DNA from 2 places in the Alishewanella sp. WH16-1 genome. Region 2 is predicted to be linked to the other one. Evidence: predicted binding sites of a transcription regulator. Region 2 holds the regulator's gene; the other holds the start of a gene.

Region 1 (15,929 bases), on a different contig from region 2:
CAATACTTAGCTGGCGGCATAGCATTTCCAATTGCTCGAGCCGCTCACAAGCAACTGCTGTTTTAAAAAGCTGCAGCGGCGAATGTAATGGGCTATCTGACGGGCCTCGAATCAGCGCCTCATAACCACTAATACTGCCATCCTGGAGATTGACTATAGGTTGAAAGATTGGCTGTAACGCCCGGGCTTTCAATATTTTTTCTAATTCAGCGCAATAAACTTCAGCAACGGCCATCTTTCAGCTCCGTTAACGACAACTGGCCAATGGTACTGAGTGCAAATGACATTTATATGACTACAAAAAATCTTGCCACCGAAAAAAAATACTTGCGTTTTATTTATACAGCAACTACTGTATATGCATACACTGTACAAATAAACAGATAGAGGTTGCGATGCTTGCCTACAACTTGCCAAATTCAACATCCCTTAGCCCAAAAGACACTATCACCAGCATAAATACGTTAAGCACTCTGCAACGTGACAGCTCGGAGTTAATTTTACTTAAGGTTTTATTACATCATCGCAGTGCCAACGGCTGGATCGTTTTAGTCGCGCCACAGATAAAACCCGTTAAAGCATTTTGGCAGGCCTGTCATTTACCTTTGGAGCGGATCATCTTAGTCCATCCAAAAGATCAAAGCAGCACAAGTAATACTATCCTAGCTGCGCTAAGTAATAAGGATTGCAAGGTGGTTATTAATTGTCAGCCGCTATCGGATGTTGAACTGGCACGCTGTCAACACGCTGCGAAACAATATGGGAAAGTTCTGCACACCCTGGCAGACATACAGCTGCAAACTCACTAACTCGCTTAACACAACCGGGCTGTCAGCGGCTAATAAAAAGGATAAACTGGAAGCTGTAAAGTTGATGTTGATGTTGAGCTAGCGGGATTAACTCAATATCACGTCTTAGGTAGAGTCAAAGCGCTGGGCGAAGGATATCCTTATGCAATGTTATTGTTGTTCTGGTCAGTTATTTGAACACTGTTGTCACCCTTATATCAGTGGCGCTGTGTTGCCGGATAACTGTGAGGCGCTGATGCGTTCCCGCTATAGTGCATATTGCCTTGCTGATAGCGACTATCTGCTAGCGACACTGGCACCAGCACAGCGGCAGCAAGAATCTGCGGCTGAGATTAGTGCATTTGCGCGAGCGGTACATTTTTGTAAATTAGAAATAATCGAGGTAACCAACCGACCGGACGCTGGCCAGGTAAGCTTTATTGCCAGTTTTATCCATGAGCAAAAGCTGGACTTTATTGTCGAAGTGTCTGACTTTGCCTTCGCGGATCGCTGGTATTATGTTAGCGGCAAACTTCGTAGCAAACCCACCGTCAAACTAGGTAGAAATGATCTGTGCCCTTGCGGTAGCATGAAAAAAGTAAAACAATGCCAGCAACATCTGCCTAGCGGACAATGATATATGTCGCCTACCCGTCTGTTATCGCCCGACACCAAATAATAAGGCTCAGGCTGGGGTAAAGAAAGGTTCATCTGCTAACTGTTCTAAGATCTCAAACAATGCGGTTTCATCTGTTGCAGGTCTTTCAATCGGTGCACTATTGAGTCTGCGACGGCAATGGGCGTCAAGATCAGCAATAATCTGCGAATCCAGCTTGCGTGAGTCTTCCTGCAAAACCCAAGGTTCCGGCTGCAAATAACTATGTAGCTTCAGTTGCGCAAGGCTGTGCTGTATGGCAACACTTTGTTGTTGCAACGTCGTGGTATCATGCTGCTGCCAACCAAAACTTCGGGTTTTCACTAAACCTAGTACTTGGTATAGGTCGCTGTTAGCAGGTTTGGCTTCACTGACCGGCGTTTGAAACGCCGCCATTTCTTCAATCGCCGGAGACAACAACGCCAGCCAAAGCGAAAAATCAGCCCGATGCTGCTGTTGCAAGGCTTGATTTAACTTACTACCAAGTTGCCATTCATTAATTAGCGGCTGCATAGTTCTGCGATTTTATCTTAGTTGCTGAGTTAATCGGCAGACAGACAAAAAACTTTAGTAAAGTGCTTTACATCAAAAATCAGTTTGATAAGATGCGCGCACTCGTGGAGGGGTTCCCGAGTGGCCAAAGGGATCAGACTGTAAATCTGCCGGCACTGCCTTCGAAGGTTCTAATCCTTCCCCCTCCACCATTTTCCTTCTTAGCATCAATCTCCTAGGTTAAAACAATTCTTAACAAGTACACGAATCAGGGGAAGGTGAGAACCTTCGTCAGGTTCGACAATGCGCAGCATTGAACAGCGGAACGCAGTGACGCTGGCCTGCAAGGCGAGCACAGCGAGTAATCCTTCCCCCTCCACCATTTTCCTTCTTAGCATCAATCTCCTAGGTTAAAACAATTCTTAACAAGTACACGAATCAGGGGAAGGTGAGAACCTTCGTCAGGTTCGACAATGCGCAGCATTGAACAGCGGAACGCAGTGACGCTGGCCTGCAAGGCGACTTGTTGTGGTGACGTCATTGCAAAGCAATGACGCCAGACAGACTAGCGTGGTAACAAGGCAAGCACATCCGTCAACAAGCTGCTGGCTCCAATACGCATCCCATGTTTTATGGCAGTTTTGCCGTTAATTTCCTCGTACATATTAACTAATTGCAGTGCTTGTTCCACTGATTTCACCCCACCCGAGGCTTTAAAACCCACCGGGCGATTTGCTGCTGCAATACTGGTTAGAATAATCCGCGCCGCTTCCAAGGTGCAGCCAACCGGTACTTTACCGGTTGAGGTTTTCACAAAATCAGCACCACTGACGATCACCAGTTCGCTGGCCTTAGCCACTTGCTGCGCGGTCAACAGCTCGCCCGATTCAATAATAATCTTCAAACAGATATTGGGTGTCGCTTGCCTAACCGCTGCCAGGAACTGTGCCACGCCCTGCTCGTCACCTGCCATGAGCTGCTGATAAGGTAACACGCAATCTATTTCAGTAGCACCGGCGGCAATGGCATGGCTAATGTCATTTAATACTTCAGCTAAAGGCTGAGTGCCGCCTGGAAAGTTGACGACTGTGGCTAAATCCGCGCCCGGGAGATGCTGAGTAATATAAGCCTTGGTCTGAGTTAAAAAAGCCGGATAGACACAAAGCGCTGCAACCGGCGTCGGCAACTGTGGAATCGCGTCCAGCCATTTAGCAACATCTGAACCGGAATCCGTTTCTGTTAAACGGGTTAAATCTAATAATTTTAAAAGCTGTAATAATTTTAATGGGTTAGTCATGGTAAGGCACTCTGTCTGAGCTTATCTTAAATCGCGAACATAACTTCTATTCTGTGTTAACCGGCTGATTAAACCAGAAGTGCCTCCGGAAACCAAAAAAATTTAAAAATATTGCGTTACGTCGGGAATCTTTTTCAAAGTGATTAGTCTGAATAATTGAAGTAAAGCTGGTGAACATCTCTCCTTAGATCGATGTCCTTTAGATGCCGACCCCCAGGGTCGGCTTTTTTTATGCCAATAACTCGTGTTGATGCTTGTTGAGCCAGGCTTTAGCCGCCTGATAATCCGGCTCAAAAGCCTGTACCAGCTGCCAGAAAGCAGCAGAATGGTTCATGTGTCGCAAATGTGCCAGTTCATGTACCACGACATAACGCGCTACCCACAATGGGGCTTGCATCAAGCGGCAGTTAAACCCCAGTTCACCACTTTGCTTACAGTATCCCCAGCGACTGCGCCAATCACCAATAATGATAGCCTTTGGCTGCAACTGCATCTTAGCTGCATAATCTGTAACAAGTTGCCCAAACACCTGCTCAGCCTCAGTCGTCAGATACTCACGCCACAGCTTCTGCAAATAGAACGGATAACGCTTTTCTGAGATCCGCTCTGCCAAATACAGCGTTACAGCCTGCTCTGTTCGTGTTAAACCACTTTTTTTTGCCAGGGACCACTGATACGCCAGGGCTTTACCGCCCAACAGCACTGTTGGGCGCGTCAACCAGCAAATGGGTGCTGCCTCCGGCTGTACCGCTAGCGTTTTGTAAACCCAATCTTGCTTCTGCTGCAACCAGCTCTGTAGCCATTGGCGACAAATTGACTTCGGTGCACGAACAATAACCGCACCATTACGAATCAGCAATTGTACAGTACGGCGCTTATTGCTTAGCTGCAGTTGGTAAGCAAAATCAGGCATGGCCCAATCCAGAAATTATCAGTGTTTTATGGCGGCCGCCAACAATTTCGCTACCGCGCCAGCCCATGTTATCATCTGTTGCAACTCGCAATGCAATCGCTGGAATAAATGGAATCAGAATGAAGATCATCTCTTTTAATATTAATGGGATCCGTGCCCGCCTTCATCAACTTCAGGCATTAATCGATAAGCATCAGCCTGACATTATCGGCTTGCAGGAGATAAAAGTACAGGACAGCGAATTTCCGTTGGCTGAAGTACAAGCAATGGGCTATCACGTCTATCACTTTGGCCAGAAAGGCCACTATGGCGTCGCAATCCTGAGTAAACTACCGGCATTAACCATGCAGTACGGTTTCCCGGGCGATGCAGAAGATGCACAGCGGCGAATGCTGATAGGTCAATTTAGTTTGGCAGACGATAAAACCCTGACCGTACTTAATGGCTATTTTCCACAGGGCGAAAATCGCAATCACGAAATCAAATTTCCGGCAAAAACCCGGTTTTATGCCGACTTGCAGCGCTATCTGGAACAATATCATAACAGCGCTACAGACTATCTGGCGGTGATTGGTGATATCAATATTTCCCCACTTGATCTGGATATTGGTATCGGTGAGGCAAATGCAAAACGCTGGCTGCGTGAGGGAAAAACCTCTTTCCTGCCAGAAGAGCGCGCTTGGCTACAACAGCTAAAGGATTGGGGACTAATCGATACTTTCCGGGCGATACATCCGGAGCAAGGCGCGCAATATAGCTGGTTTGATTACCGCTCAAAAGGCTTTGACGATAACCGCGGTCTGAGAATTGATGTGGTAATGGCTACACCGCCGCTGGCCGCCCTGTGTGTTGAATCAGGAATCGACTACGAGATCCGCGGCCTGGAGCGGCCATCTGATCATGCCCCGGTCTGGTCCGTGTTCAAACCCTAGTCGCTTTGGCGCCGCTTAAAACCAGCGGCGCATGACTGTCTTATCCAACTGTTGATAAGCAAGTTGTAACAAGCGAGCCAAATCAAAGTAGTTTTTAGGGGCGCCGGGTATACCCTGAGATTGACTATGCTGTTGTATTTGCTCACGAATCTCATTGCCCCAATTGATTAAGGCAGGCGGCAACGCACTATTAGCTCGAACACCAAGCCAGTACCAACCTTGCAGTGGCATCGAAACTAAAAGTAGCATCATAGCCAGGATCTGTCCCAAAAAATCGGGTCCCAGCAGTTTAAGTTGGGCCACTGCCGTTAGTACGGCTAATACTGGAAGATAACGAGCCCCCTGCTTGGTCAAGTAAATGACCTTATTCTCCGGGAAAATCGCATTCAGTTCAGTTTTCGTCGGCCATACACGACTGTAATGCCAACCTGTTGTTAAGGTTGAAAATAACGAAAAACGCATAACCAACTCCCCCTAAAACTGTGTGATGACAGCAATTACACCACTCCAACTTTAGCATAAATTCACGCTAAAAGAACGGATTGAACTGCGTTAAACAACCAGCAAAACGCAAAATGTTTACATTTATTAAACATTTAAATGCAAAGCTTTTGTTAGCTCAACACTAATTTTTAAGTACTTTTACAGTTTTATGGCAATCAACCAAACTAACAAAATTCATGCCACCAATAATAATTCAATATAATCAGTCAACTAAAAAGATAGCCCACTGTTACCAACAATGTTATCCACAGATTCTGTGGACAACAAATCCCGCATTAATCCTATAAAAGCCGGTTCGTTACCAAAACTTAGCTATAAAAAATACGGGTTTTAGCTGTCTTTCTCAGTTAACCTGCTATTTAGGTTATTTTCGCTAAGTCGATACCTTGTCAGTTCAAGCGGCAGACCAACAGTGATAACTAAAAATGCTGCAGCTACAAGGTCTTTACGTTATTATCTGGTCAATGGTTTTACGGAGTTGGGCAAGATGCATTCTGTGATAAATTGGCAACAAGACTGGCGCAAAGTAAGCGGAGTGCCGGTAAAGAGCCCAGTTACCGGGCAACTTTTTCCGGTGACACAACATCCGGAGCCCCTCTATCAACAAGATTTACTGCCTGCTGCCGTTTGCGTACGACTTGAACACGGTTTGATCCTGGCCCCTTTTGCCTGCCAGCTGCAGACAACATTAGCGGCTGATCGCCGCTTGCACTTTCTACACCAATCTGGCACCAAACTATGTCTGGAACTTTCACCCAAACTAGCAAAGCTAAATGGTCGAGGCTTACATTGGCTGGCAGCAAAAGAACAAATGCTTGCAACGGGCACACCGGTATTACAATTGGATCTGGCTTTCCTGCAGCTGGAACTGGATCTCGAGGAACTATACTGCCTGCTCTACCTTGACAGCCCGGTGCGAATTGATGCGCTATACTGCCGGCAATCACGACTAGCCGCCGGGCAAGACCCACTTTTTATAATGCAACTGAAGAAACCACTATCATGATGCTATATGGTATTAAGAACTGTGACACCATCAAAAAAGCCCGTCGTTTTCTGGAGCATGCCGGAGTTGACTATCAATTTCACGATTACCGCCAAGATGGCTTGGACCCAACACTACTTGCCGAATTTGCAGCAAAGTTGGGCTGGCAACAACTATTAAATACCCGCGGTACCACCTGGCGCGCGCTAAGTAAAGCGGATAAGACTGACCTGAACGAGCAAAAAGCATTAAGTCTGATGTTGGCTCAACCGGCACTGATCAAAAGACCGGTATTAGTTAACGCTGAGCACTACTTACTCGGGTTTACCGAGCAAAGTTATCAAACCTTTATTAAGCAATCTTAGGGTAGTCGTATGAGTACAGTATTAGACCCCGCCGCAAACCCAACGCTGGCATTGGCAATAGACCTGATGGCCAGACCCTCAGTTACCCCGGAAGATGCCGGCTGTCAAAAGGCCATGGCAGAGCGTTTGCAACAAGTTGGCTTTAAGATCGAGATGTTACCTTTCCACGACACCTTAAATATGTGGGCGCGTCGGGGTCAAGGCAAACCACTATTCTGCTTTGCCGGACATACCGATGTAGTTCCTGCTGGCCCGATAGAGCAATGGCATACCCCACCTTTTACCCCAACCATTATCGGCGATACGTTGTTTGGCCGAGGTGCGGCCGATATGAAAGGTAGCTTAGCGGCGATGGTTGTCGCAACAGAGCGTTTTATCGCTGAATATCCGGAGCCGGCCTTTGATCTGGCGTATCTGATTACCAGTGACGAAGAAGGGCCCTTTATTAATGGCACCGTTAAGGTGATCGAAACGCTGGAGGCTCGCCAGGAAAAGATCCGCTGGTGTCTGGTTGGCGAGCCCTCAAGTGGGAAACAGTTGGGAGATGTTATTAAAAATGGCCGCCGAGGCTCACTAACTGGTCATTTAGTGGTGAAAGGCATTCAGGGGCATGTTGCCTATCCACAATTAGCGGATAATCCGGTGCATAAAGCTGCTCCTGCGATGGCGGCATTAGCCGCTGAGGTTTGGGACCACGGTAATCAATTCTTCCCGGCAACCAGCTTTCAAATTGCCAACATCCATGCCGGCACCGGGGCATCGAATGTGATCCCGGGCGAATTAAAGGTGATGTTTAACTTCCGCTATAGTACCGAAGTGAGCGCTGAAATTTTACAGCAACGGGTCTACGCCATTTTGGATCGCTTTGGTTTGAATTATCAGCTGGACTGGACTTTAAATGGCTTGCCGTTTTTGACCGCCAGCGGTGATTTGGTCGCTGCGACCGTATCTGCAGTTGAGCAGGTGCGCGGCATCACGCCACGCCTGGAAACAACAGGCGGTACCTCAGATGGTCGCTTTATCGCGCCTACCGGTGCTCAGGTGATAGAGCTGGGTCCAATTAACGCGACGATTCACAAAATTAACGAATGTGTGGCGATCGCCGATCTGACCCAACTGACCGAAATCTACCACGCTCTGCTGGTTAACCTGCAACAGCGGCTTGCACATGCTAAGCGTTAAACCCGATGCCAGCTTATTGACTGGTCTGAATCAAAGCCCGATGCAGCAGGTAGAGAATAACCAATGGCTACATCAAGAGGTGATCCCCGCCTATCGCGAGCTGCAGCATGCTGCAGCCAGCGAGGGCATTCAGATCCGCCTGGTTTCAGGCTGGCGCAGTTTTCAGCGCCAAGCCACAATCTGGCAAGCGAAATGCAACGGTCTGCGTCCGGTCTATGATCTAACCCAACAACCTGTTGCGATCACTGAACTTAGCGGATTGGCGAAATTGGAAGCGATCTTACTGTATTCGGCACTCCCCGGTGCCAGCCGCCATCATTGGGGAACAGACTGTGATATTTTTGACGCCGCTGCAGTGCCTGCTGACTATCAGGTGCAACTTACCGCGGCCGAATATGCTACTAACGGCCCGTTTTATCGGCTAAACAACTGGCTGCAACAGCATATGACAAGTTTTGGTTTTTTCCGGCCTTACGCACGTTATCAAGGTGGTATTGCCGCTGAGCCCTGGCATCTGAGTTACCGGCCATTAGCAGAGCCTTGTTTGCAAGCCTTCAGTCCAGAGCTGCTACAACACGTTTTGCTTACACATCCTATTGCCGAGCAACAGCAAGTGCTGGCAGCATTGCCGACGCTATTTTCGAAATTTGTGACAAATATTTGTAAGGAGCAGTGATGAACTGGCCACTTTTCTGGGCATTGGCACTGGCGTTTGGCGTGATCGTTGGCAATATCATACTAATCAAACACTCGGCGAAAATCAAAATGCCCAGCCTGAAAGACTTATCTGAGCCGTTCCCAAAACAGCCGGGAGACGGCAAAGACAATAAGTCTGGCGCGCAGGCTGAAACAGAGGTTAATCCCCCTGCTGCTCAAAAGCCGAATAGCCCTGAAGAAAACGCTGCAGCTGATCGCGCAGATTAGGCGGGGTGCCCTTGATCACCAGGGTATCGGTTTTCAGATCATAACTCACCCGCTCGCCGAGCAGCTTTTCATCAAAGCTGAGCGATAAGCCACCGCCGGTACCGTTAAATTTTACCAGCTTTTTCAGCTCCTTAACTTCTACCGGGAACTGCTCCGCTACTGCCAGCTGTTGCTCGGCACAATAGTGCAGGAAGCCGTTTTCCTGCTCCGGATCGACCACGGCAGACAGCTCAGCTAACACTACTTCTTGTCCAGCTTTCGCGCGCTCTTCACAATAATCAAATACCTGGCGCCTTGTTGCGGTTTTTTCTTCCGGCGCAAATTCGGCCGCCCCCAGATATTCCTCCACCGAAGCTAACACCAGCTGACTGTTTGCTTTGGCATCAGTGCCTTCGGCACAACCCAGAAAGTCCAGAAAGAAATCCGCAACCTTACGCCCGGCGCGACCACGGATAAAGCTGATGTAATGCCCCTGCTCACGATTTACCGCATATTCGGTCAGATCCAGCCGCGCCGCCAGTTGCATCCGGCTGATATCCAGATGGCGGGAGGTTGCCAGCTCCAGCTGCTCAGTTAATTCAAAATGATCTTTACTGCCCAGCAGGCAGATCAATAAGAATTCGCTGGCCAGATAACGATAATGTGCCAGCAGTAAATAACCGGTCTCCGGCAGTTGATGCTGGGATAACTCCTGCACCAGCGCGTCGGTGGTAGCACGGCTAAACCCCAGATAATCACTGTTGCAGCTCTGCCAGTCAGCCAGCGCCAAAGCCACCTTGGGTGACTTTTCAGTTTCAAAGGCAGCATAGCCTTTGGCCGGTTTGCCGTTATAAGCCAGGTGAAGCTGCTCGACCAAATTCGCTACGGCGCCGCTACGTCCAATCAGTGCCTCCCGATAGTGGGCCTGGTGCTCACCACTGTCTGTTAGCGCAATATAATTAATGGCCAGATGCTGCATCTCTACCGACATAAATTTTCCTGTTTATTCTGAATTCTGTTACTATTCTATCTGTTTATGCGTCTTTAATCTGAGTAATCCATGCCGATTGTATCAAAATATTCCAGTAGCCAGATTGAAAAGCTGGTCAATCAACTGCTCGACACCCTGCACCAGCAACACGCCACCACTGAGCTAAGTCTGATGTGTTTGGGTAATGCGGTTAGCCATATTATCAATACCTCTGTGCCGGCAGCGCAACGTACCGCCGTCGCCAGCAGCTTTAGTCAGGCTCTGGCTGACGCCATTCAAAGCGATAAACATTAAGCCTTATGGTGCTGGAACAAAACCTGTCCTTAGTTAAGAAAGTTAACCGGTTACTAAACTGGGGACACTGGTTTACCTTTTTTAATATTCTGCTGGCGCTGCTGGTAACCAGCAGTTTCTGGTGGTCAGAGCCCCTGCCACAAACGGTGTTGGGCAGTGTGTATCTGCTGGTTAACTGGTTAGGACATACCGCATTTCTGTGCTTTATGTTCTTTATTCTGACCATTTTCCCACTGTCGCTGATCTTTCCTTATCAAAAACATGTCCGCGGCCTGGGCGCAACCCTGGCCACCATTGGCATGGTATTGCTGATTTTTGATGCCTATGTCTATAACCAGCTTGGTTATCATCTTGGTAGTGCATCCTTCGACCAAACCCTGGCCTTACTCAGGGCGCAGGTGGTCACCAATTTGCGCAATTTTGTATTGATTGTCACGCTGGTCGGCGCCCTGTTGCTAACGCTGCAGATCTGGTTAAGTAACTTTTGCTGGAAAAAAATCAGCCGCCTCTCCGCCTCCGGTGTCGGTCAACCGGCTTTGGCCATATTCTTTGGTAGCTTTATGCTCAGCCATCTGCTGCACATCTACGCCGATGCCCGCTTGAATTTTGATATTACCCGCCAGGATAATGTGCTGCCGTTTTCCTACCCGGCCACGGCGAAAAGCTTACTAGCCCGCTATCAGTTGGTAGATTTAACCGAACGCGCCAAACGCCAGGCCGATAAGCTCAGTCTGGAACACGCTAATCGCAGCAGTCAGCTGTTAAGCTGCCAGGCCGGCGCTACCGAGCCGACCTTATTATTGGTTACAGCCAGCATCACCACGGAACACTTGACCTTATTACAGCAACAAGGCCTGCGCAGCCATGATCAGCATTTCGTCCCGAACAATGCTGCTGAAGCCCTGTTAAACCTGCTGTACGGTCAGTTTAAAGCGACAGCGGATGCCGCCGGCGCACTGCAGACGATGCCAGCCTGGCTCAACAGCGTTAATACCTCTGATGTGCAAGTGGTTAACCGCACGCCAGAGCTGAATTCGTTACTACCCTGGGCCAACACAGCGCTTACACCTGCCAGGCTAAATATCGTATTTGATGCGGACTTTTCCCGGCATTGGTCAGAATACCAGCAATTTAGCCGGCTAATCGTCGTGCCGCTACATAGCGAAAATGCTAAATTTCAGCTGGCGCCGGTTACAGCCTATCTGCGCTGGCCGGCGCTGTTAAGTCAGGCCCGGCAACATGGTAGTCAGCAACTGGACTGGTTACCGACCTTATTGGGCAGTATTGGCTGTGAAACCGAAAACAGCTGGCTGGGCGATAATTTATTTCAGCCGGAAACCCTGCCCAAACTGAATATCAGTCAGCAGGATATTATCAGTATCCGCAAAGATAAGATGATGATCTTGCGCCAGGACGGCAGCTACGGCGTCTGGTCGGCGGGTACCCTGGTGCCGCTTAACGATCCGTTAAATGTGCCTATGCTGGTGGATGCGCTAAAACGCCTGGAAGACTAAGGCTTGTTACTTTAGCTCAGCTATTACTGCAGCGTACCCGGCGCTTTGATTCTCGGCCGGCGCCCTGCCAATTCTAACTCCGCCAGATGATACAGGTTGGTTAAAGCAATTGGCGGTGGTGGCTCGGCAAAACATTCGATATAAGCCACTTCCGCTTCCTTGGTCAGTTGCTGAAAAATTTGATCATACAGGCTAAAACCGTCGTAGCTAAAAGGCTCATTCAGCTCCGCTACGTTCAGCTCCTGCTGGCGGCGCATAAAATAGTTCATCAAAAACTCGTACTGCTTAATATCTAGCAATTGCCGACAATCCACCTTGCCACCTTTTACTCTATTGCGCGAACCTTACCATTTTACGCTGCCATAGCACGAAAGATTCATCACATTTTATGATTAACACAATTTTATTTATTCACTTTAATTAATAATGAGAACCGCTATCATTTACTTAAGCAGATGATTCGGGAGACCCGTTATGATTAAAACCATTACCTTTGCCATTATGCATTTTAGTATTGCCTTTGGTGTAACTTACCTGATCACCGGTGATTTGGTGTTAGGCGGTCTGGTGGCCATTATCGAGCCGGCCGTTAATACCGTGGGCTACTTCTTTCATGAGAAAATCTGGCAGAAGTTTGATCGGAAAAAAGCACCCGCAACGCCGTTATTGACTAAAGGTTTTATCAAGTTATAGCCCTGCTGCTGCGATTATGCAGCAGCAAAGCGTTAAAACCGCTATACTCGCCGCTATTTGATTGTAATAAGGCAAAAATAGCGATGATGTCACTGGGTACCCTTAATACCCTAACCGTAAAGAAACAGGTTAAGTTCGGTTTTTATTTGGATGGCGAAAGCTGGGGCGAAATTTTACTGCCCAACAATGTCGCACCGGCGGATTTACAGCCTGGTCAACAACTGAATGTGTTTCTGTATCTCGACTCCGAAGATCAATTAATCGCCACTACCGAGCGTCCGAAAGTGATGGTGGGCCAGGTTGCCTATTTACCGGTCGTCGCCAGCACTAAAGTCGGTGCTTTTTTAGATTGGGGCCTGAAAAAAGATTTGTTGGTGCCCTTTAGTGAACAACAAATTCCACTAAAAGTCGGCCAGCACTATCTGGTGTATTGCTATGTTGATGTCAGTAACCGCATTGTCGCCTCAACCAAGCTGGATCGCCATCTGCATAAAACCGCTGCCCCCTATAAAGAGGGTGACAAGGTGGAAGTGATTATCAGTGAGCAGACCGATCTCGGTTACAAAGCCGTCGTTAATCATCAACACTTTGGCGTGTTATATAAAAATGAAGTATTTAAGCCGCTGCGCCGCGGTGACAAGCTGACCGCTTATGTGGTGAAAGTCCGTGATGATGGTAAGCTCGATTTACGACTGAACAAAGCGACCTTTGAGCAAGCTAACGTGCTGGGTAACCAGATCTTAAAGCAGTTAAAAGCGAACGGCGGTAAACTGGCGTTAACCGATAAGAGCGCGCCGGAGCTGATTTATCAGCAGTTTGGTGCCAGCAAGAAAGCCTTCAAACAGGCCATCGGCACCCTGTATAAAGAGCGCAAAATTGTGATCACTGAACAAGGTTTGCTATTAGTGCCGGAACAACCGGCTGCTGATACCTGACAGGGTTAGTTTTAAACAACAACGCCGGCAATAATGCCGGCGTTGTTGTTTTGTTGCTTCTTTACGCTGGGTTAAAACACACTGCGGTTCTGCGGTTTACTGAGCACCAAATGCACCGCACTGGTGGCACGCTCACGAAAGCCGCCTTCACAGTAACACAGATAAAAGTGCCACAACCGGATAAAATTATCGTCATAACCCAGCTGATGCACAGCATCACGCTGTGCCATAAAATTATCACACCAGTCTTTTAAGGTTCTGGCGTAATCAAAACCAATATCCTGTACCTGACGGATCACCAGATCGGTTTTATTGGCTACAGCACTGGCCATCCGGCTAATTGAGGGTAAACAACCGCCCGGAAAAATATAGCGTTTAATAAAGTCGACCTCACGCACATACTGTTGATAACGGTGATCGACCATCGTAATCGCTTGCAGCACCATAATGCCGTCTGGCTTTAACAGGCTGCTACACTTTTCAAAGTAGTTATCCAGGAAATCATCGCCGACGGCTTCGATCATTTCAATGGAGACTAACTTATCGTATGTACCGGTTAGTAAGCGATAATCTTCAAATAGTAAGGTGATTTTATCCTGCAGGCCAAGCTCAGCTATCCGCGCCTTAGTATAATCGTATTGTTGCTGTGAAATCGTGGTGGTGGTGACTTTACAACCATAGTGCTGGGCGGCATAGATCGCCATACTGCCCCAACCGGTACCAATTTCAAGCAGGTGATCAGAGGCTTTTAACTGCAAACGTTCACAGATCTGCTGTAACTTATGCTGTTGTGCCTGCTCTAGTGTACTGTCTGCCGTTGGATAGACCGCGCTGGAATACATCATGCTCGGATCCAGAAACAGCTGATACATGGCATTACCCAGATCATAATGGGCAGCAATATTGCGTCTGGACTGTGAAATCGTGTTGCGGTTACGGAAATTCAGCAGCTTAAGCATTGGCCGGCTCAAGCGCGCCCAGGTGGAATCCATCTTATCCAGAACATCAAGGTTACGAGCAAAGATTTGCACCAGCGCAGTTAGGTTATCGCAGCGCCAAAAACCGTGAATATAGGCCTCGCCCCCGCCCACTGAACCGGCCAGCACCAGTTTTTGATAAAAGGCTGGATCGGTCACTGTAATAGTGGTTTTTAGTTCGGCATCAGCATCACCAAACTGCTGCGCTTCACCGGCTTCTATTACGGTAATACTGCCATGGCGTAACTGACTTAAAAAATTCAGGGTAAACTTGCGACACAGCCGGTCAAACCAGCCTAAATTATCAAACACCGCTTTTTCGCTTAGCGATAAACTCATGACTCAGAACCTCGGGATTTAGGGTGGGCATACACCGGAACGCGTTTTATCAAAAGCTTCAATGCCTGCCAGTAGATACGACTCATAATCTGTACGCTTTGCCACGGCTGCCGGATCAGGATCCGCCGGCGTACCGTCTGGGTCAGCGCAAAGCGTTGTAATTTAAACCAGGCGCTAAATACCGCCTGCTGCTGCTTTAAATTGGTAATACTGCAAAACAGCTGCTCAGTGGGCGCATCAATTTGCCAGCGATATTCCATATCCAGCGGATTAAACGGCGAGACATGAAAGGCTTTTTGATGCTTATACTGCTGCTGTTCGCTACTTAGCGTTTGCAAATAATAGTGCCGCTCATTCCACGGCGTATTGGTAACTTCACAGAGCAAATAACGCAATTCACCACTGTCGTTATAGCAGTAGTACAGCGTCAGCGGACTAAAATAAAGCCCCCAACTGGCCAATGGTGACAGTAAAAACACCTTGGCGATTGGCTCTGTACCACCCAGCAGTTGTACCTTATCGCGTACCGCCTGCGCTAAATCAGCATCACCCGCCAGATAATCGGCACGGCGAAAACTAATAGCGCCGAAACGTTCAGCCTGAATACCCACCGCGGTTAAGCTGGCAGGGGTCAGTTGGCTGCAGTCCAGCCAGTAGGCAGCATAGGGATAATCAAAACCATGCTGCTTTGGCAAAAAGCGTTTATGACCGACCCGGCCACAATAGACAGCGTGACCGGGCTGCATCAATAGTCCACTCCCAACAGGGCGGCAACGTCAACTGCGCTACGGGCGCCATCTTCATGAAAGCCGTTATACCAGTAGGCACCGCAGAAATAGCTATGCCGCTGACCGTTAATTTGGCTGCGTTGCTGCTGACAAGCCAGGGTCATATGGTTATACACCGGATGGGCATAGTGATAGATCCCCAAAATCTTATCCTTAGCAATACGTTGGGTATTATTCAGCGTAACACAAAAGGTGACAGGTGCCTGCAAACGCTGCAGAATATTCATATTGTAAGTCAGGGTGGCGCGATCGCTATGCTGGCTGTCCAGATTATAGTTCCATGAGGCCCAGGCGGCTTTACGCACCGGCAACAAAGAGGTGTCGGTATGCAACACCACCTCATTTTCCTGATAGGCAATACCGCCGAGAATTTGCTGCTCCT
Region 2 (14,200 bases):
GGCCCCAATCACTGGTGCCAAGCATAATAACATATTGATAGTTTAGCTCTGTTGCCAGTGTAGCAGTATATTTTTCTGGCATCACCCAGCGTGCCGTATCGACCAACTGAATTTTTTGTGCCCGGTGTAACATAATGCCTTTGAACCAATCTGCTTTACCAGGCCAATTATTAATTGGGCCCAGTTCATGAATACCACCAAGCTCTGTCAGCGGTACGGCAATTCTGAGGCCAGCGACACTGAAGAATAGCGCCTGAAAACTACCTTTCCGGTAAGCCTTTTCTACTTTTAGCTGCGGCGGAGGCGTTACCGCCAACCGCTCGGCGATCGGGATAGCCCGCTCGCGGAGTACCGGTGCTGCGACAGGCGCAGCGGTTTCTGTAACAACAGGTGCCACCGTAGCTTTAGCCACAGGCTGCACAACCTGGGTCTGTACCGGCGCTGCCACTACCTTTTCAACAGGCGCGGCAACGGGCGTGGCCTGCGCCAGTAAGCGATTTAACTCGGCTTTCTTCGTCTCAGCTAAGGCCGTTTCCTGTGAAGCCAGCGGCTCGTCTTCCGTTAGCAACGCAGACAAGTAATGCTGGATAACTTTTTGACTGGCAATTAAGTGGCTCATATTAAGCCTCCGGACCTAATTGCAACAAATAGGTCAGTAGCGTGTTATAAGCAAAAACCCCGCGTGATGTGCCAGCAAAGACGTTTGGCGGGGTTTGCGCCAAGGAAGCATCACGAAATTTGGTGTCTACCGGTACCACTGCCGACCAAACCCGATCCTGATACTTTGCTTTCAGCTCTTTGTAGGCTTCCAGCGAGGCTTTGGTCCTTTTGTCATACATAGTAGGAATAATGGTAAAAGCCAACTCTTGTTGCGCATTACGCATTAACGCCATGGTAGCAATCATCCGCTCCAGACCTTTCAGGGCAAGAAACTCGGTTTGTACCGGGATCAACACCCGATCACAGGCCGCCAGTGCATTCACCATCAGCACTCCCATCACCGGCGGACAATCAACCAGCACATAATCATAATCCCGGGAAATCAGTTTTAAGGCTTTCTTCAAAATCAAGCCCATACCTCCTTTGTTACCCATAGATCGATCTAAGGTCGCAAGTGACATTGAGGCAGGCAAAATATCAAGCCGCTCCGCGGTACTCGGACAAAGCGACTGTAAGATCTCTTCGCGGGTAATGGTTTTACCACGGGTAAAAATATCGTAGACGCTGACTTCTAACTCTTCAGCATCAATGCCGAAGTAATAAGTCAGCGATGCATGAGGATCCATGTCTACCAGTAACACGCGATGCCCGCGCTCTGCCAGTAAACCACCAAGGGTCACAGTGGTGGTCGTTTTACCCACGCCACCTTTTTGATTCGCAATTGTCCAAATAACCACGTCTAAGGATCCTGTTGTTCGGGCAGCGCATCCGGATTGTCACGCCGGGTGGTAATTCTGATACCGCCACCGGGCAGCGCAATCACTCTGATACTGCCCTCTTCTTCAGCCATTGTTGATTGCGCAGTCGATTCCGCCGCAGCGGCATTTTCACCATTGGATGCCGCGACCGGGCGATGGCCAAAGCGTGAAATCGCAATTTCAACTTTACGGTTCGCCGCTCTGCCGGCAGCGGTACTATTATCTGCTGCTGGCGCATACTGTCCATAACCTTCGATCGCCATCCGGTGTGACGGTGTACCCAGGCTCTCCAGCAACCGAACCACTGAGGTAGCACGCGCTACCGACAATTCCCAGTTCGACGAAAATAATTCATTAGCAATAGGGATATTATCAGTGTAGCCGCGAATGCGTAAAAAATTATTGATTGGGTTAATAATTTTACTAATTTCCTGTAACACGACCCGCGCCGAACTATTGGTATTGGCGCTACCGGATGGAAAAAGTAAACCGCTGTTCAGTTCAATAATCAACCAGTCCTGCTCCTCCCGCACCCTTGCCAATCCTTGTTCGACTAATTGACTTAATGACTGTGTTAATTCTTGCTCCAGCGATTCCAGCGGACTACCCAGAAACTGTTGATCTAATTGCGCCAGGCGGGTCGCATCAGCAACTAATTCCGGACCTTTAGCCGTATCGATAGAGGAGCCATATTTTGGCAGTTCGCTTTGCGGTGTATTTTGCGTAAGCAGGGCTGGCCCGGTGACGCCGGTTTCACTTTGTTTTGGTTTTTCAAACACCCGGGTCAGGGATTCGGTCAGCACGCTGAACTCCTCATTTTTGACCAGAGATAGGGCATACAGCACGACAAAGAGCGCGAACATTAACGTCATATAGTCGGCGTAAGACACCAGCCAGCGGTCCAGATCTTCGCGTTCGCCCTTATGATGCAGTTTACGCTGGCGGTACATCAGCTACCCCGGCAGATAAGTAGCCAGTTTTGGCTCAATCGACTTTGGATTCTGACCTTGTGCAATCGAGACCAGCCCTTCAATAATCAACTCGTGGTACAGGCTTTGTTGATGAATCAGGTTCTTCAGCTTATTACCAACCGGAATAAACACCAGGTTAGCAAACCCCACGCCATAGATAGTGGCCACAAAAGCCGTGGCAATACCGGCGCCTAACAAGGTCGGATCGTTAATATTCGCCATCGCCTGGATCAAGCCCAATACTGCACCGATAATACCTATGGTTGGGCTGTACCCGCCCATAGCTTCAAAAATACGGGCGCCACGCAACAAGCGCTCACGCTCCAGACTTAACTGAGCGTCCAAAGTCGCTTGCAGTTGCGCTGCATCGGCACCATCGACCAACAGATTTAAGCCTCGGTGTAAAAAGGGATCAGACTCCTGTAAAGCAGCTTCTTCCAGCGATAAAAAACCATTGCTGCGCGCGGCCATCCCCCAGTCAACAATACGGCTAATAGTGCGCTTGACTGGTAAGCGGGAAGATTGAAAGACCCAGGGTAATAAACTCACCCCGAGCCGGAACTGACTAAAAGGCGTTTGTAACATCACAGCGCCAAGGGTACCGCCAAGCACAATAATAAAAGCCGGAAAATGCAATAAGGTGCTGAGGCTGCCGCCCTCCAGCATAAAACCACCAGCGATCGCAATTAAAGCCAGTACCAGACCGGTTAATGCCAGTTTATCCATGCTTAAGCTCCGTCAATAATCTGGAGGCGACATCTTCCAAACTGACCTCTACATCCATTAATCCTGCTGCGGCGATAGCTTGTGGCATACCATATACGACGCAGCTGGCTTCGTCTTGCGCCCAAATTGCTGAGCCTTGCTGCTTTAATAACCGCGCGCCTTCCCGACCGTCAGCGCCCATCCCGGTCAATACGACTGCCAGTACCTTGTCGTGAAACACCTTTGCCGCTGTGGCAAAGGTAATATCAACACTGGGTTTAAAGGTAATGCGTGGCGAGTCATCTTCTTTAATGCGCAGCCGGGCCTGACTTTCACTGCCATCAACCAGCATTTGCTTACCACCAGGTGCCAGATAGGCGACACCGGGCTTTAATACATCGTTATCTTCGGCTTCTTTAATCGTGATCTTGGCCAGGCTGTTCAGGCGCTGCGCAAAAGCGCCGGTAAAGGCGGCTGGCATATGTTGGATCAAGATGATTGGCAGTGGAAAGTCTGCCGGCAAGGCAGTAAGAATGCGCTGCAGTGCCACAGGGCCACCGGTTGAGGTCCCAATCGCCACCAACTTATAGTCTTTGCCACTGGCAGCAAAGTGAGTGCGCGGTGTTAAGGCCGGGCGTTCGAAGCGGCCAACGCGCTCGGTGTCGGTAGCATGTCTAAGCTCTGGCCGCTGCGACTCTAAAGGCCGCCGGGCCAGCGTCGAACTGGCTGAGCGAGCCAATACCGAACTACTAAAAGTACTACGTCCCAACGGCCGACGCCTGGCGACAGCCCTAACCCGCTCCCGCAGCACATCCCCGGCTTCCTGCTTGTCACGGGCGATGTCTTCGAATTTCTTTGGTAAAAAATCAACCGCCCCGGCTTCCAGTGCGTCGAGTGTCGCTTTGGCGCCCTCATGCGTCAACGAAGAGAACATCAGGATCGGGATACGCTGGACTTTCAGAATTTCCCGCACCGCCGAGATACCGTCCAACACCGGCATTTCGATATCCATGGTAATCACATCAGGTTTCAGCGCTAAGGCTTTGTCGACGGCCTCCCGGCCATTAACTGCACTGTCGATGACCTCCAGTTCCGGATCCGCTGACAAGATTTCTTGTAATCGTCTGCGGAAAAAGCTGGAGTCATCAACAATTAATACCCGAATGGCCATAAAATCCCTATTTACCCATGGAGTCGGTTGAATTGTTCAAATTTTATTTTTGACTTTTTCGCGTAATGCTTTAACAAATTCGGTACATCAAGGATCAGTGCGATACCACCGTCTGAGGTGATGGTCGCCCCGGCCATACCCGGTGTGCCTTGTAACAGTGCGTCCAGCGCTTTGATCACCACCTCTTCCTGACCAATTAACTGATCAACGACGAAACCCACTTGTTGCTGACCGATTTGCACTATCACCACATGACCTTGCGCCCGGCGCAGCTTTTTATCCGAGTTTTTCACCAGCCAATGCTCAAGATAAAACAGCGGAATAGCTTTGTTGCGCACGACAATAGTTAACTGACCATCGACAATATTGGTTTTCGCCAGATCCAGATGGAAAATTTCATTCACGCCCGCTAGCGGCAACGCAAAGGTTTGTTTGCCAACAATCACCATCAGCGTGGGTAAGATCGCTAAAGTAAGCGGAACTTTAATTTCCAGCAGTGTGCCTTCGCCAAGTTTGGAGTGGATGTGTACAGTGCCGTTAAGCTGGGTAATTTTGGTTTTCACTACATCCATACCAACGCCACGACCTGAGATATCAGAGATTTGCTCTTTGGTGGAAAAACCAGGCGCAAAAATCAGATTAAAGGCATCGGTATCTGACATCCGGGCGGCGGTATCGGTATCGATAACCCCACGCTTGATCGCCAGTTTTTTTAATTTCTCCGGATCCATACCGGCGCCATCGTCCTGAATGGTTAGCAGGATATGATCGCCCGCTTGCTGTGCTGCTAATTTCACGATCCCGGTGCGCGGCTTGCCGGCGGCCTGACGGATATCCGGCAACTCAATGCCGTGATCGACCGAATTTCGCACCAAATGCACCAGCGGATCGGCTAAGGCTTCGACCAGGTTTTTATCCAGATCGGTTTCTTCACCTTCCAGAATAAGTTCAATATCCTTTTTCAGTGAGCGCGCTAAATCCCGCACCACCCTGGGGAAACGGCCAAAGACTTTTTTGATGGGCTGCATCCGGGTTTTCATGACGGCGCCCTGAATATCGGCGGTCACAACATCCAAATTAGCAATCGCCTTACTCATTTCTTCACTTTGCGCTGAACTGGACAGGCTTACCAAACGATTACGCACCAGCACCAATTCACCAACCATATTCATAATTTGGTCAAGGCGTTTGGTATCAACCCGTACTGTGGTTTCCGCGGCAACTGCGCCTTTATCTGCCGCAGCACCTGCTGCCGGCGCGACCGGTGCTTCTGCTGCTTTTGCAGGTACTGCAGCAGGAGCGGCTACTGGCTCCGGAGTGGGCTGGCGCTCTACTTCGGCTTTCGGCGCGGCGTCTACCGGGGCTTTACCTTTGCCATGCAGCTGATCCAGCAGCGCTTCAAATTCATCGTCGGTAATTTCATCGTCTTTTTTCGCTGCCGCCACCGGTGTTGCTGTCGGTGCTGGTGACGCGGGGCTCGCTTTTACTTCAGGCTGGAAACTACCTTTACCATGTAACTGATCCAGTAAGGCTTCAAACTCATCATCGGTAATATCATCACCAGACGCTGACGATGCCGACGGTGTTGAAGGCACAGCTGCAGCTGCTGTTGACCGGCCAGGTGCACCTGCACCATGTAACTCGTCGAGCATCCGCTCAAACTCATCCTCGGTCATGCTATCGAGATCATCGTCACCGGACGCCGCTACAGCAGGGGCGCTTGGGGTAACTGGTGCTTCAACTTTCGGGCTGACGGCTGCAGGTGCAGCGTTTGGTGCGGCTTCGCCTGGTCGTTCGGGTTCAGAGTAAAAATGCAGTGCATCCAGTAGGGCTGGATCGGCTGGTGTCAGTGGTTGCCGCGCTTTGACTTCTGCAAACATCGCATTGACAGCGTCTAACGCTTGCAAGATCACGTCCATCAGTTCCGGGGTAACCTGACGCTTACCGGTGCGCAGAATATCAAACACATTTTCTGCACCGTGGCAGGCATCGACCAGCTCACCTAATGACAGAAATCCAGCGCCACCTTTTACGGTATGGAAACCGCGAAAAATCGCATTTAACAAAGCGGTATCTTGTGGATTATTTTCCAGCTCAACCAGCTGTTCCTGTAACAGTTCAAGTATTTCGCCCGCTTCGACCAGAAAGTCCTGGAGGATGTCTTCATCCATATCAAAACTCATCAGTAAGCACCTCCGTTAAAAACCTAAGCTGGATAACAGGTCATCCACATCGTCCTGGCCGTTAACCACGTCGTCCCGATCCTCTTTATCGATGATCGGTCCCTCAGCTTCACCCGCCAGAACTTTTTTCTTCGCTGGTTTTTGTTCCAGAAATTGGGTGTTACTTTTACCAAAAGCCGTTAACAAGCCGATTAAACTTTCTTCAACTTCCCTGACCAGCTCAATGACCCGGCGTAAAATCTGCCCGGTCAAATCCTGATAATCCTGCGCCATCAACACGTCAGTGAGTAACTGATTTAACAAGGTTGACTGATCGACGGTCTGTTTTAAAAAGCCATCCATGCCATGGCACAGTGTTTTGAATTCACCCAGTTGTAATTGCCGTGTCATCAGCTTCTGCCATTGCGGCATAATACGATTAAGCTGTTGGTTTAATTCGTCGGCAATCGGCAGGCAGGACTCTACCGCATCCATAGTACGGTTGGCGGCCTGTTCTGTCATATCAATAACATGGTTCAGACGCTTTTTCGCGTCTGGAATATCCTCTTCGAGAATATTACTAAGGGAGGGATCAATCTGAAAATTTTTAAGGGAGTCATGCAGTTGGCGGGTAAGTTTCCCCACTTCTGCGAACAGCTCTGATGAACCTGGCATACCCAGTTGCTGCACCAGTTGGTTCGCAATGTCCTGCTCACCCATTTCCAGTAATTGGACTAATTCCTTAGCCTGTTCAAGTGTAATCAGCGGGGCCGTAGCAGCAGGCATGGTGTGACTCCTCGGTTAAATACGGCTTAACCTATCCGCTCGAATACCTTCGCCAACTTTTCCTGTAAGGTTGCAGCAGTAAAAGGTTTGACGATATAGCCATTTACGCCAGCCTGCGCGGCGGCGATGATTTGTTCTTTTTTGGCTTCGGCTGTGACCATCAGTACCGGGATATGCTTCAATTTGGCATCTGCGCGAATGGCGCGCAGTAAATCAATGCCTTGCATGCCTGGCATATTCCAGTCCGTTACCACGAAATCAAAGTCACCACCTTGCAGCATCGGTAAGGCAGTGCTGCCGTCATCTGCTTCAGATATGTTGGTAAAGCCCAAATCGCGCAGCAGGTTTTTGATAATACGTCTCATGGTTGAAAAATCATCCACCACGAGAATTTTCATGTTCTTATCCAAAGTCCCCTCCGAAGAGAAAGTCGTCCTGCAAAGCAGGAAACATTACAACCAAGCCTGCATTCGGGCTTTTAACCGCACCAATGCCTGACTATGAATCTGACTGACCCGTGACTCGCTGACATCCAGCACCGCCCCGATCTCTTTTAAGTTTAGTTCGTCATTATAATACAACGACAATACTAACGCTTCCCGCTCCGGTAAACTACTGATATGTTTTACTAAGGCTGAATTAAAGGCTTCATTAGCCTGTTCTTGATACAGTTGATCATGTTCAACATCATCCGCCGTAACCAGCACATCTTCAGATATTCCCAAGTCTTCAATACCAATAATCCGACCAGAGCTTACATCACTAAGCATATGATGATATTCATCTAAAGAGATAGCAAGTTTTTCTGCAACTTCAAAGTCCCTAACATCGCGACCTAACTGCGCTTCCAGTTCGGCGATGGTATCGGCAATCAGGCGGGCATTACGGTGCACCGAGCGTGGCGTCCAGTCGCCACGGCGGATATCATCAAGCATCGCGCCGCGGATCCGAATGCCGGCGAAGGTTTCAAAACTGGCGCCTTTAGAACCATCGAAGTTTTTCGCAGCTTCTAACAGGCCGATCATGCCGGCTTGGATCAGATCATCAGCTTGAACACTGGCCGGTAAACGCGCCAGTAAGTGGTAGGCTATACGCTTAACCAAAGGGGCATGGCGTTCCACCATTTGTTGCATCTGGTCCACACCACCATAAGCGGCTAACTTACTGTTCACAGAACCCCCTACTCAGATTGCGGCTGCACCAGTTGTTCCAGAAAGAATTCCAAGTGACCGGATGCCGTATCAGGCAAGGGCCATTTCACGGCTTTTAATGCTAAGGCTTTTACGGCCATACTGGCAGCTGTGGTCGGATAGGCGTCAATAAAGGCTTTTTGTTTGCGCGCCGCCCGCCGTACGTTTTCGTCCTGCGGTACTGTTGCAACCAACTCCAGACTGACATCAAGAAATCTGTCGGTAACACGAGTCAGTTTAGCAAATAATTCCTGCCCTTCTTTGATGCTTCGCACCATATTGGCAACAATTTTAAATTTTTCTACCCCATGATCACGGCTGAGAATTTTCATCAGGGCATAGGCATCGGTAATCGAAGAGGGTTCATCACAGACTACCACCAGCACATCCTGTGACGCCCGCGAGAAACTCAGTACCATATCCGAGATACCAGCCGCGGTATCCACCAGTAACACGTCAACCGGGGTCTGCAACTCACTAAACGCCCGGATCAGGCTGGCATGCTCGACCGGCGATAATTCGGTCATGTCCTGATTGCCGGACGTCGCTGGGATAATTTGAATGCCAAAAGGCCCGGTGACCAAAATATCGTCTAGGGTGGCAGTACCTGCCAGCACATGAGACAAGTTTTTTTCAACTCTAAGACCAAGCATCACATCACAATTCGCTAGTCCTAAATCCGCGTCCAGGACTAACACTCTCTTACCGAGCTGTGCCAACGCCATAGCAAGGTTCAGGGTGATGTTGGTTTTACCTACCCCACCTTTGCCACCGGTAATCGATATGACTTTGCTTTTTTGTTTATTCATGCGTCTGAGACCACTGGCCTGATCATCTGCTGCTAATTTATTAGGCATACACTGCATCTGCTTGAGACATCTCATTCTGGTACCACTGATGTGATGGTGCACAATGTTGTAATCGTAATTGTTCGGCCTGTGCCACCAGCTCTGCTGCGTCTGCCACTTTTAAGTCTTCAGGTACCCGCTGCCCGTCGGTCAGATAACTAATAGGCAACGCCTGTTGCAACGCCACGTTAATGGCTTCACCCAGACTTAAACATTCATCGAGCTTGGTAAAGATACAACCTGACAGCGCTATGCGCTTGAATTGTTGCATACTTTCCTGCATCACTTTTGCCTGTGCTGTTGCAGACAATACCAGATAACTACGGATTTTGACACGAGAGTTATGCACCAGTGATGCCAGCTGTTCAGCCAGACGCAGATCCCGTTGGCTCATGCCGGCGGTGTCAATCAGAATCAGTTTACGTTGTTGCAGTTGATTCAACAAGATTGAGAGTTCCTCACTGTCTTTTGCTTGCTTAACCGGACAACCAATAATCCGGCCGAAGGTTGCCAGCTGCTCGAAAGCACCAATGCGGAAACAATCGGTGGTGATCAATGCGACTTGATCGGCGCCATGCCGTTTGGCAAAGCCCGCGGCCAGTTTTGCTACTGTGGTCGTTTTGCCAACGCCCGTCGGCCCAACCAACGCGACCACACCGCCACGGCGTAAAATGTCATCATTAGTCGTCGTTAACTGCCCGGCAAGTAATTCCAACGCAGTTTGCCAGGCATCTTTAACATTTAAATCTTCTGGCATAAAGCACGCAAGTTGATCAGCCACCTGCTCCGACAACCCCAGTTGTTGCAGATTTTCGATCACTAATGCCCTTACCGGCTCGCGTCGTGCCAGATCCTGCCACATTAATCCAGAAACCTGATGCTGTAACAATTGGCGCATTGAAAACATTTCCGCCTGCATTTGCGCAAACTGTTGTTGCATCAGCTCGGCTTGCTGTTGTTGTAATTTGCTTAACTCCTGCCATTGCGGCGAACTCATCGCCTGAGCGGCAGAATTTTGACGTTCAAACTGTGGCGCCCGGTTCACGGCAGCGGCTGGTGCCTGGCCAGTAGATGGATCTGCAGCAACGGCTGGCTTAGCATTAGCCGATGCCAGTTCACGACTCTGTTGCTTTAGCATCTGCCGGGCTAACAAGGCCCGTAGCGAATCGGCCGGCTCTGCTTCGGCCTGATCATCAATCCGGATATTGACTTTTGGCTCGGCGCGCTTGGTCAGCGGCGTAATATCTTCCACCCGCGCGTTTGCGCCTGGCTTGCTGCTGGTGGCAGGTTCGGCATCAATAGCGGCAACAATTTCTACCCCTTCAGCGACCTTTTTATTTGACAGGATAATCGCATCAGGTCCGAGAAACTCTTTGACTTCAGCCAGGGCGCTGCGCATATCTTTGGCAACAAAGCGTTTGATTTTCATGAGTTACTCCTAGTTCGACTGACCGATAACGCTAACAATGCGGATTTGCTTATCATCCGGAATCTCCTGATACGACAGCACCCGTAATCCTGGAATAGTGTATTTCACGAATCGTGCCATCACTGAGCGTAAAATTCCTGACGTCAACATTACCGCACTTTCGCCAGTCAGCTCTTGATTCTGATGCGCTTCTTGTAACGACTGTTGGATGCGATCGGCTAATCCCGGTTCAATGCCGGCGCCGTCGTTACCGGCTGCCTGCATGGATTGATGCAGCATTTGTTCAAGTTCTGGTGCAAAGGTAATAACCGGAATTTCCTGTTTGCTACCCACCACTTCCTGCACGATCAGCCGACGCAGCGCAATACGGCAGGCCGCGGTTAACACGTCAATATCCTGACTCTTAGCACCATACTCCACCAGTGTTTGCACGATAGTACGCATATCACGGATCGGCACACCTTCGTGCAGCAAGTTTTGTAGTACTTTGACCACAGCGGTCAGCGGCAGGGTCTCCGGAACCAGACCCTCTACCAGTTTCGGCGAGTGCTTACCGAGCATATCCAGCAGATTTTGTACTTCTTCGTGGCCTAGCAGGCTGGCGGCATTATTGGTCAGAATTTGACTAAGATGAGTGGCAACAACCGTGGCAGCATCAACCACGGTATAACCCAAGGTTTGCGCATGCTCACGCTGATCTTTGCTGATCCAAACGGCATCTAAGCCAAATGCCGGATCTTTAGTGGCGATGCCTTTGACGGTACCAAACACCTGCCCCGGGTTAATCGCCAGCTCGTTATCATGGCGCAGTTCTCCCTCACCGTTCGTCACTCCCATTAACGCCACCCGATAGCTGTTGGGTTCCAGATCCAGGTTATCGCGAATATGTACCGGCGGCACCAGGAAACCTAATTCCTGCGATAGCTTTTTACGTACACCTTTAATCCGGTTTAATAGCTCGCCGCCCTGCGCTTTATCGACCAAGGGGATTAAACGGTAACCCACTTCCAAACCGATAACATCTACGCCCTGAACATCATCCCAACCAATTTCTTTAACCGGCTGACTATCCGCCATTTGCTGACCACTTACGTTAGCAGGTCGGGGCTGTAGTTGTGCGACCTTAGCCGTTGCCAGTTTTTTGGTATACCAGGCAACGCCACCCAACAGAGCCGCTAATGATAGAAAGGCGAAATGTGGCATACCGGGTACAATTCCCATCAGGGTCATCACACCGGCGGCGATAAATAACACATCAGTGTTATCACCAAGCTGACTTTGCATCTGCTTGCCGAGATCACCCTCTTTATTCTGCCGGGTGACGATAATCGCTGTACCGATAGACAGTAATAAACCGGGAATTTGTGCTACCAGGCCATCACCAATCGTCAGTAAGGTATAAATTTCCATCGCCTCGCCAAAACTGAGGCTATGTTGCATCATGCCGATAAACAAGCCACCAACCAGATTGATCACCAGGATTACAATGCCAGCTATGGCATCACCTTTGACAAATTTACTGGCACCGTCCATCGAGCCATAAAAATCGGCTTCACTGGTGACTTCTTCGCGGCGGGTACGGGCTTCTTCCTGCGTAATCAAACCAGAGTTAAGATCAGCATCAATCGCCATTTGTTTACCTGGCATCGCATCCAGCGTAAAACGGGCTGACACTTCAGCGATTCGACCAGCACCCTTGGTCACCACCACAAAGTTGATGATAATTAAGATCAGGAATACAACGATACCAACGGCATAGTTACCGCCAATTACCACCGAGCCGAAGGCTTCAATGACGGCACCCGCGGCGTCACCACCATTATGCCCTTCAAGTAACACCACCCGGGTGCTGGCAACGTTCAGCGCTAAACGCAGAATAGTTGCCACCAGCAGCACGCTGGGGAAAATACCAAAATCCAGCGGTCTTTTGGTGTAGATAGTCACCAGTAGCACCACCAGTGCCAACGCAATATTAAAAGAGAACAACACATCCAACATCAGCGGCGGTAGCGGTAATACCACCATCGCTAACGCAGCCAGGATCAGAATGGGCGTGCCCACTCCCTTGAGATGCCGAAGATGAGCTTTATCGAATTTACTAAAATACTGGGCTAACTGCATGCGTGACCTGACAAAGTGTTGACACAACGGCAGGTTTCAGCAAGAAGTGTTCCATTGTGGATATCTAGTCGCGCAAGTGGCGAAATTAGCAGCGCTAACGAATCACCTTAGTGCCGCACATCCTCAGGAATAGGTAACTCTTTTGCCAGCGCTTTCGGGCGACTACCTTTGCCTTTACGGTACAGATTAAGCTGGAATACATAAGCCAGCACCTGCGCAACCGCAGCAAACAACTGCTCCGGGATCGGATGGTCCAGCTTGGTGGTGTAATAAATGGAACGCGCCAGCGCCGGCGACTCAATAATCGGGATTTTATGCTCAGTGGCAATTTTCCGGATATGCATCGCCACCTCATCCACACCTTTAGCGACCACTGCCGGTGCCCGGAATTTACCCTGATCGTATTTAAGCGCCACGGCATAGTGCGTTGGGTTAGTCACGATTACATCTGCCGTTGGTACCTGCTGCATCATACGCTTCATCGACATCTGCATCTGGGTACGACGAATACGGGCTTTGATTTCCGGGCTACCTTCAGTGTTTTTATGTTCGTCCTTGATTTCCTGTAACGACATTTTCAGTTGTTTGGTATGATTCCAAACCTGATAGGGCGCATCGACCACCGCAATCACCGAAATACTGGCGCATAGGCCCAAAAACAACCACCCCAGAAAATACAACGCTGATTCGATATTATTTGGCTCGCTCATCAGCGACAGCGACATGATGTCCATAAAAAAGACTTTTAGCAGCACATAAGCAACGCCTACGACTACCGCGACTTTCAAAATACTTTTTAACAACTCCATCAGCGCCTGTAAGCCAAACATCCGTTTAAAGCCCTGGATTGGACTCATTTTACTCGCTTTGGGGCCCGCGGCCTCCCAGCTAAAATTAAAACCTCCCAACAAAATGCTGCCAACAAAAGCGGCAACCAGAATCAGCGAAAAGATACCGGCTAACGGCGCAGCTAACTCTCTGCCGGCATCACCCCAGGCGGTAAACATACTATTGGTTTCAAAAATATCTTTTTGGTCCAGCCGCATCATGCGCTGGCCAATATTCAGCATCGCCATGGCCAGCATCTTGCCAAATACCAGCAATGCCGCCGCGCTGCCGATTAACACAAAAGCCGTGCCAAGGTCATTTGAGCGGGCGATTTGGCCCTTTTTTGCTGCGTCTTGCAGCTTCTTGGGGGTGGGCTGTTCGGTTTTTTCGGCGCCGGAATCTTCTGCCACGTCAGCCTCCTAGCAACCAATCAGCCGGCAGCTATAGTCGATGACATGCTCCCATTGCTTTTCATAATGAAATAAGAAGGTATCCAGCGTCAGCCAAAGGATCAGTAAGCCGGATAACATAGTAATCGGGAAACCGATCGAGAAGATATTCAGCTGAGGTG

What was found. Region 2 encodes FliA, which starts transcription of late flagellar genes. Its sites were predicted from a motif close to CTAAAGNTNNNNNNNNNNNNGCCGATA; they were not measured.
Region 1: the regulator FliA is predicted to act here: its motif matches at 1,988-2,014, upstream of AAY72_RS05805 (VC2046/SO_2500 family protein).

What each region holds. Positions count from the first base shown of each region.
Region 1 is NZ_LCWL01000060.1:24,798-40,726, reverse strand. It holds gene AAY72_RS05820 (GGDEF domain-containing protein) at 1-235, opposite strand, end outside; gene AAY72_RS05815 (hypothetical protein) at 396-809, shown strand; gene AAY72_RS05810 (YchJ family protein) at 952-1,425, shown strand; gene AAY72_RS05805 (VC2046/SO_2500 family protein) at 1,474-1,956, opposite strand; tRNA gene AAY72_RS05800 (tRNA-Tyr) at 2,063-2,147, shown strand; RNA gene AAY72_RS16475 (RtT sRNA) at 2,194-2,317, shown strand; gene deoC (deoxyribose-phosphate aldolase) at 2,501-3,232, opposite strand; gene AAY72_RS05790 (M48 family metallopeptidase) at 3,462-4,145, opposite strand; gene xthA (exodeoxyribonuclease III) at 4,265-5,077, shown strand; gene yfbV (terminus macrodomain insulation protein YfbV) at 5,093-5,539, opposite strand; gene AAY72_RS05775 (PTS glucose transporter subunit IIA) at 6,069-6,587, shown strand; gene AAY72_RS05770 (ArsC family reductase) at 6,581-6,931, shown strand; gene dapE (succinyl-diaminopimelate desuccinylase) at 6,941-8,113, shown strand; gene AAY72_RS05760 (M15 family metallopeptidase) at 8,100-8,789, shown strand; gene AAY72_RS17035 (DUF2897 family protein) at 8,789-9,037, shown strand; gene yejK (nucleoid-associated protein YejK) at 8,970-10,007, opposite strand; gene AAY72_RS05750 (DUF1414 domain-containing protein) at 10,077-10,301, shown strand; gene AAY72_RS05745 (DUF3413 domain-containing protein) at 10,307-11,815, shown strand; gene AAY72_RS05740 (hypothetical protein) at 11,839-12,084, opposite strand; gene AAY72_RS05735 (DUF2061 domain-containing protein) at 12,290-12,508, shown strand; gene AAY72_RS05730 (S1 RNA-binding domain-containing protein) at 12,592-13,443, shown strand; gene AAY72_RS05725 (cyclopropane-fatty-acyl-phospholipid synthase family protein) at 13,515-14,759, opposite strand; gene AAY72_RS05720 (DUF1365 domain-containing protein) at 14,756-15,505, opposite strand; gene AAY72_RS05715 (NAD(P)/FAD-dependent oxidoreductase) at 15,505-15,929, opposite strand, start outside.
Region 2 is NZ_LCWL01000009.1:27,645-41,844, forward strand. It holds gene AAY72_RS01105 (chemotaxis protein CheW) at 1-619, opposite strand, end outside; gene AAY72_RS01110 (ParA family protein) at 621-1,397, opposite strand; gene AAY72_RS01115 (flagellar motor protein MotB) at 1,400-2,368, opposite strand; gene AAY72_RS01120 (flagellar motor protein) at 2,372-3,115, opposite strand; gene AAY72_RS01125 (chemotaxis response regulator protein-glutamate methylesterase) at 3,108-4,265, opposite strand; gene AAY72_RS01130 (chemotaxis protein CheA) at 4,277-6,448, opposite strand; gene AAY72_RS01135 (protein phosphatase CheZ) at 6,464-7,213, opposite strand; gene cheY (chemotaxis response regulator CheY) at 7,240-7,623, opposite strand; gene AAY72_RS01145 (RNA polymerase sigma factor FliA) at 7,666-8,346, opposite strand; gene AAY72_RS01150 (MinD/ParA family protein) at 8,394-9,260, opposite strand; gene flhF (flagellar biosynthesis protein FlhF) at 9,253-10,680, opposite strand; gene flhA (flagellar biosynthesis protein FlhA) at 10,690-12,801, opposite strand; gene flhB (flagellar biosynthesis protein FlhB) at 12,909-14,039, opposite strand; gene fliR (flagellar biosynthetic protein FliR) at 14,049-14,200, opposite strand, start outside.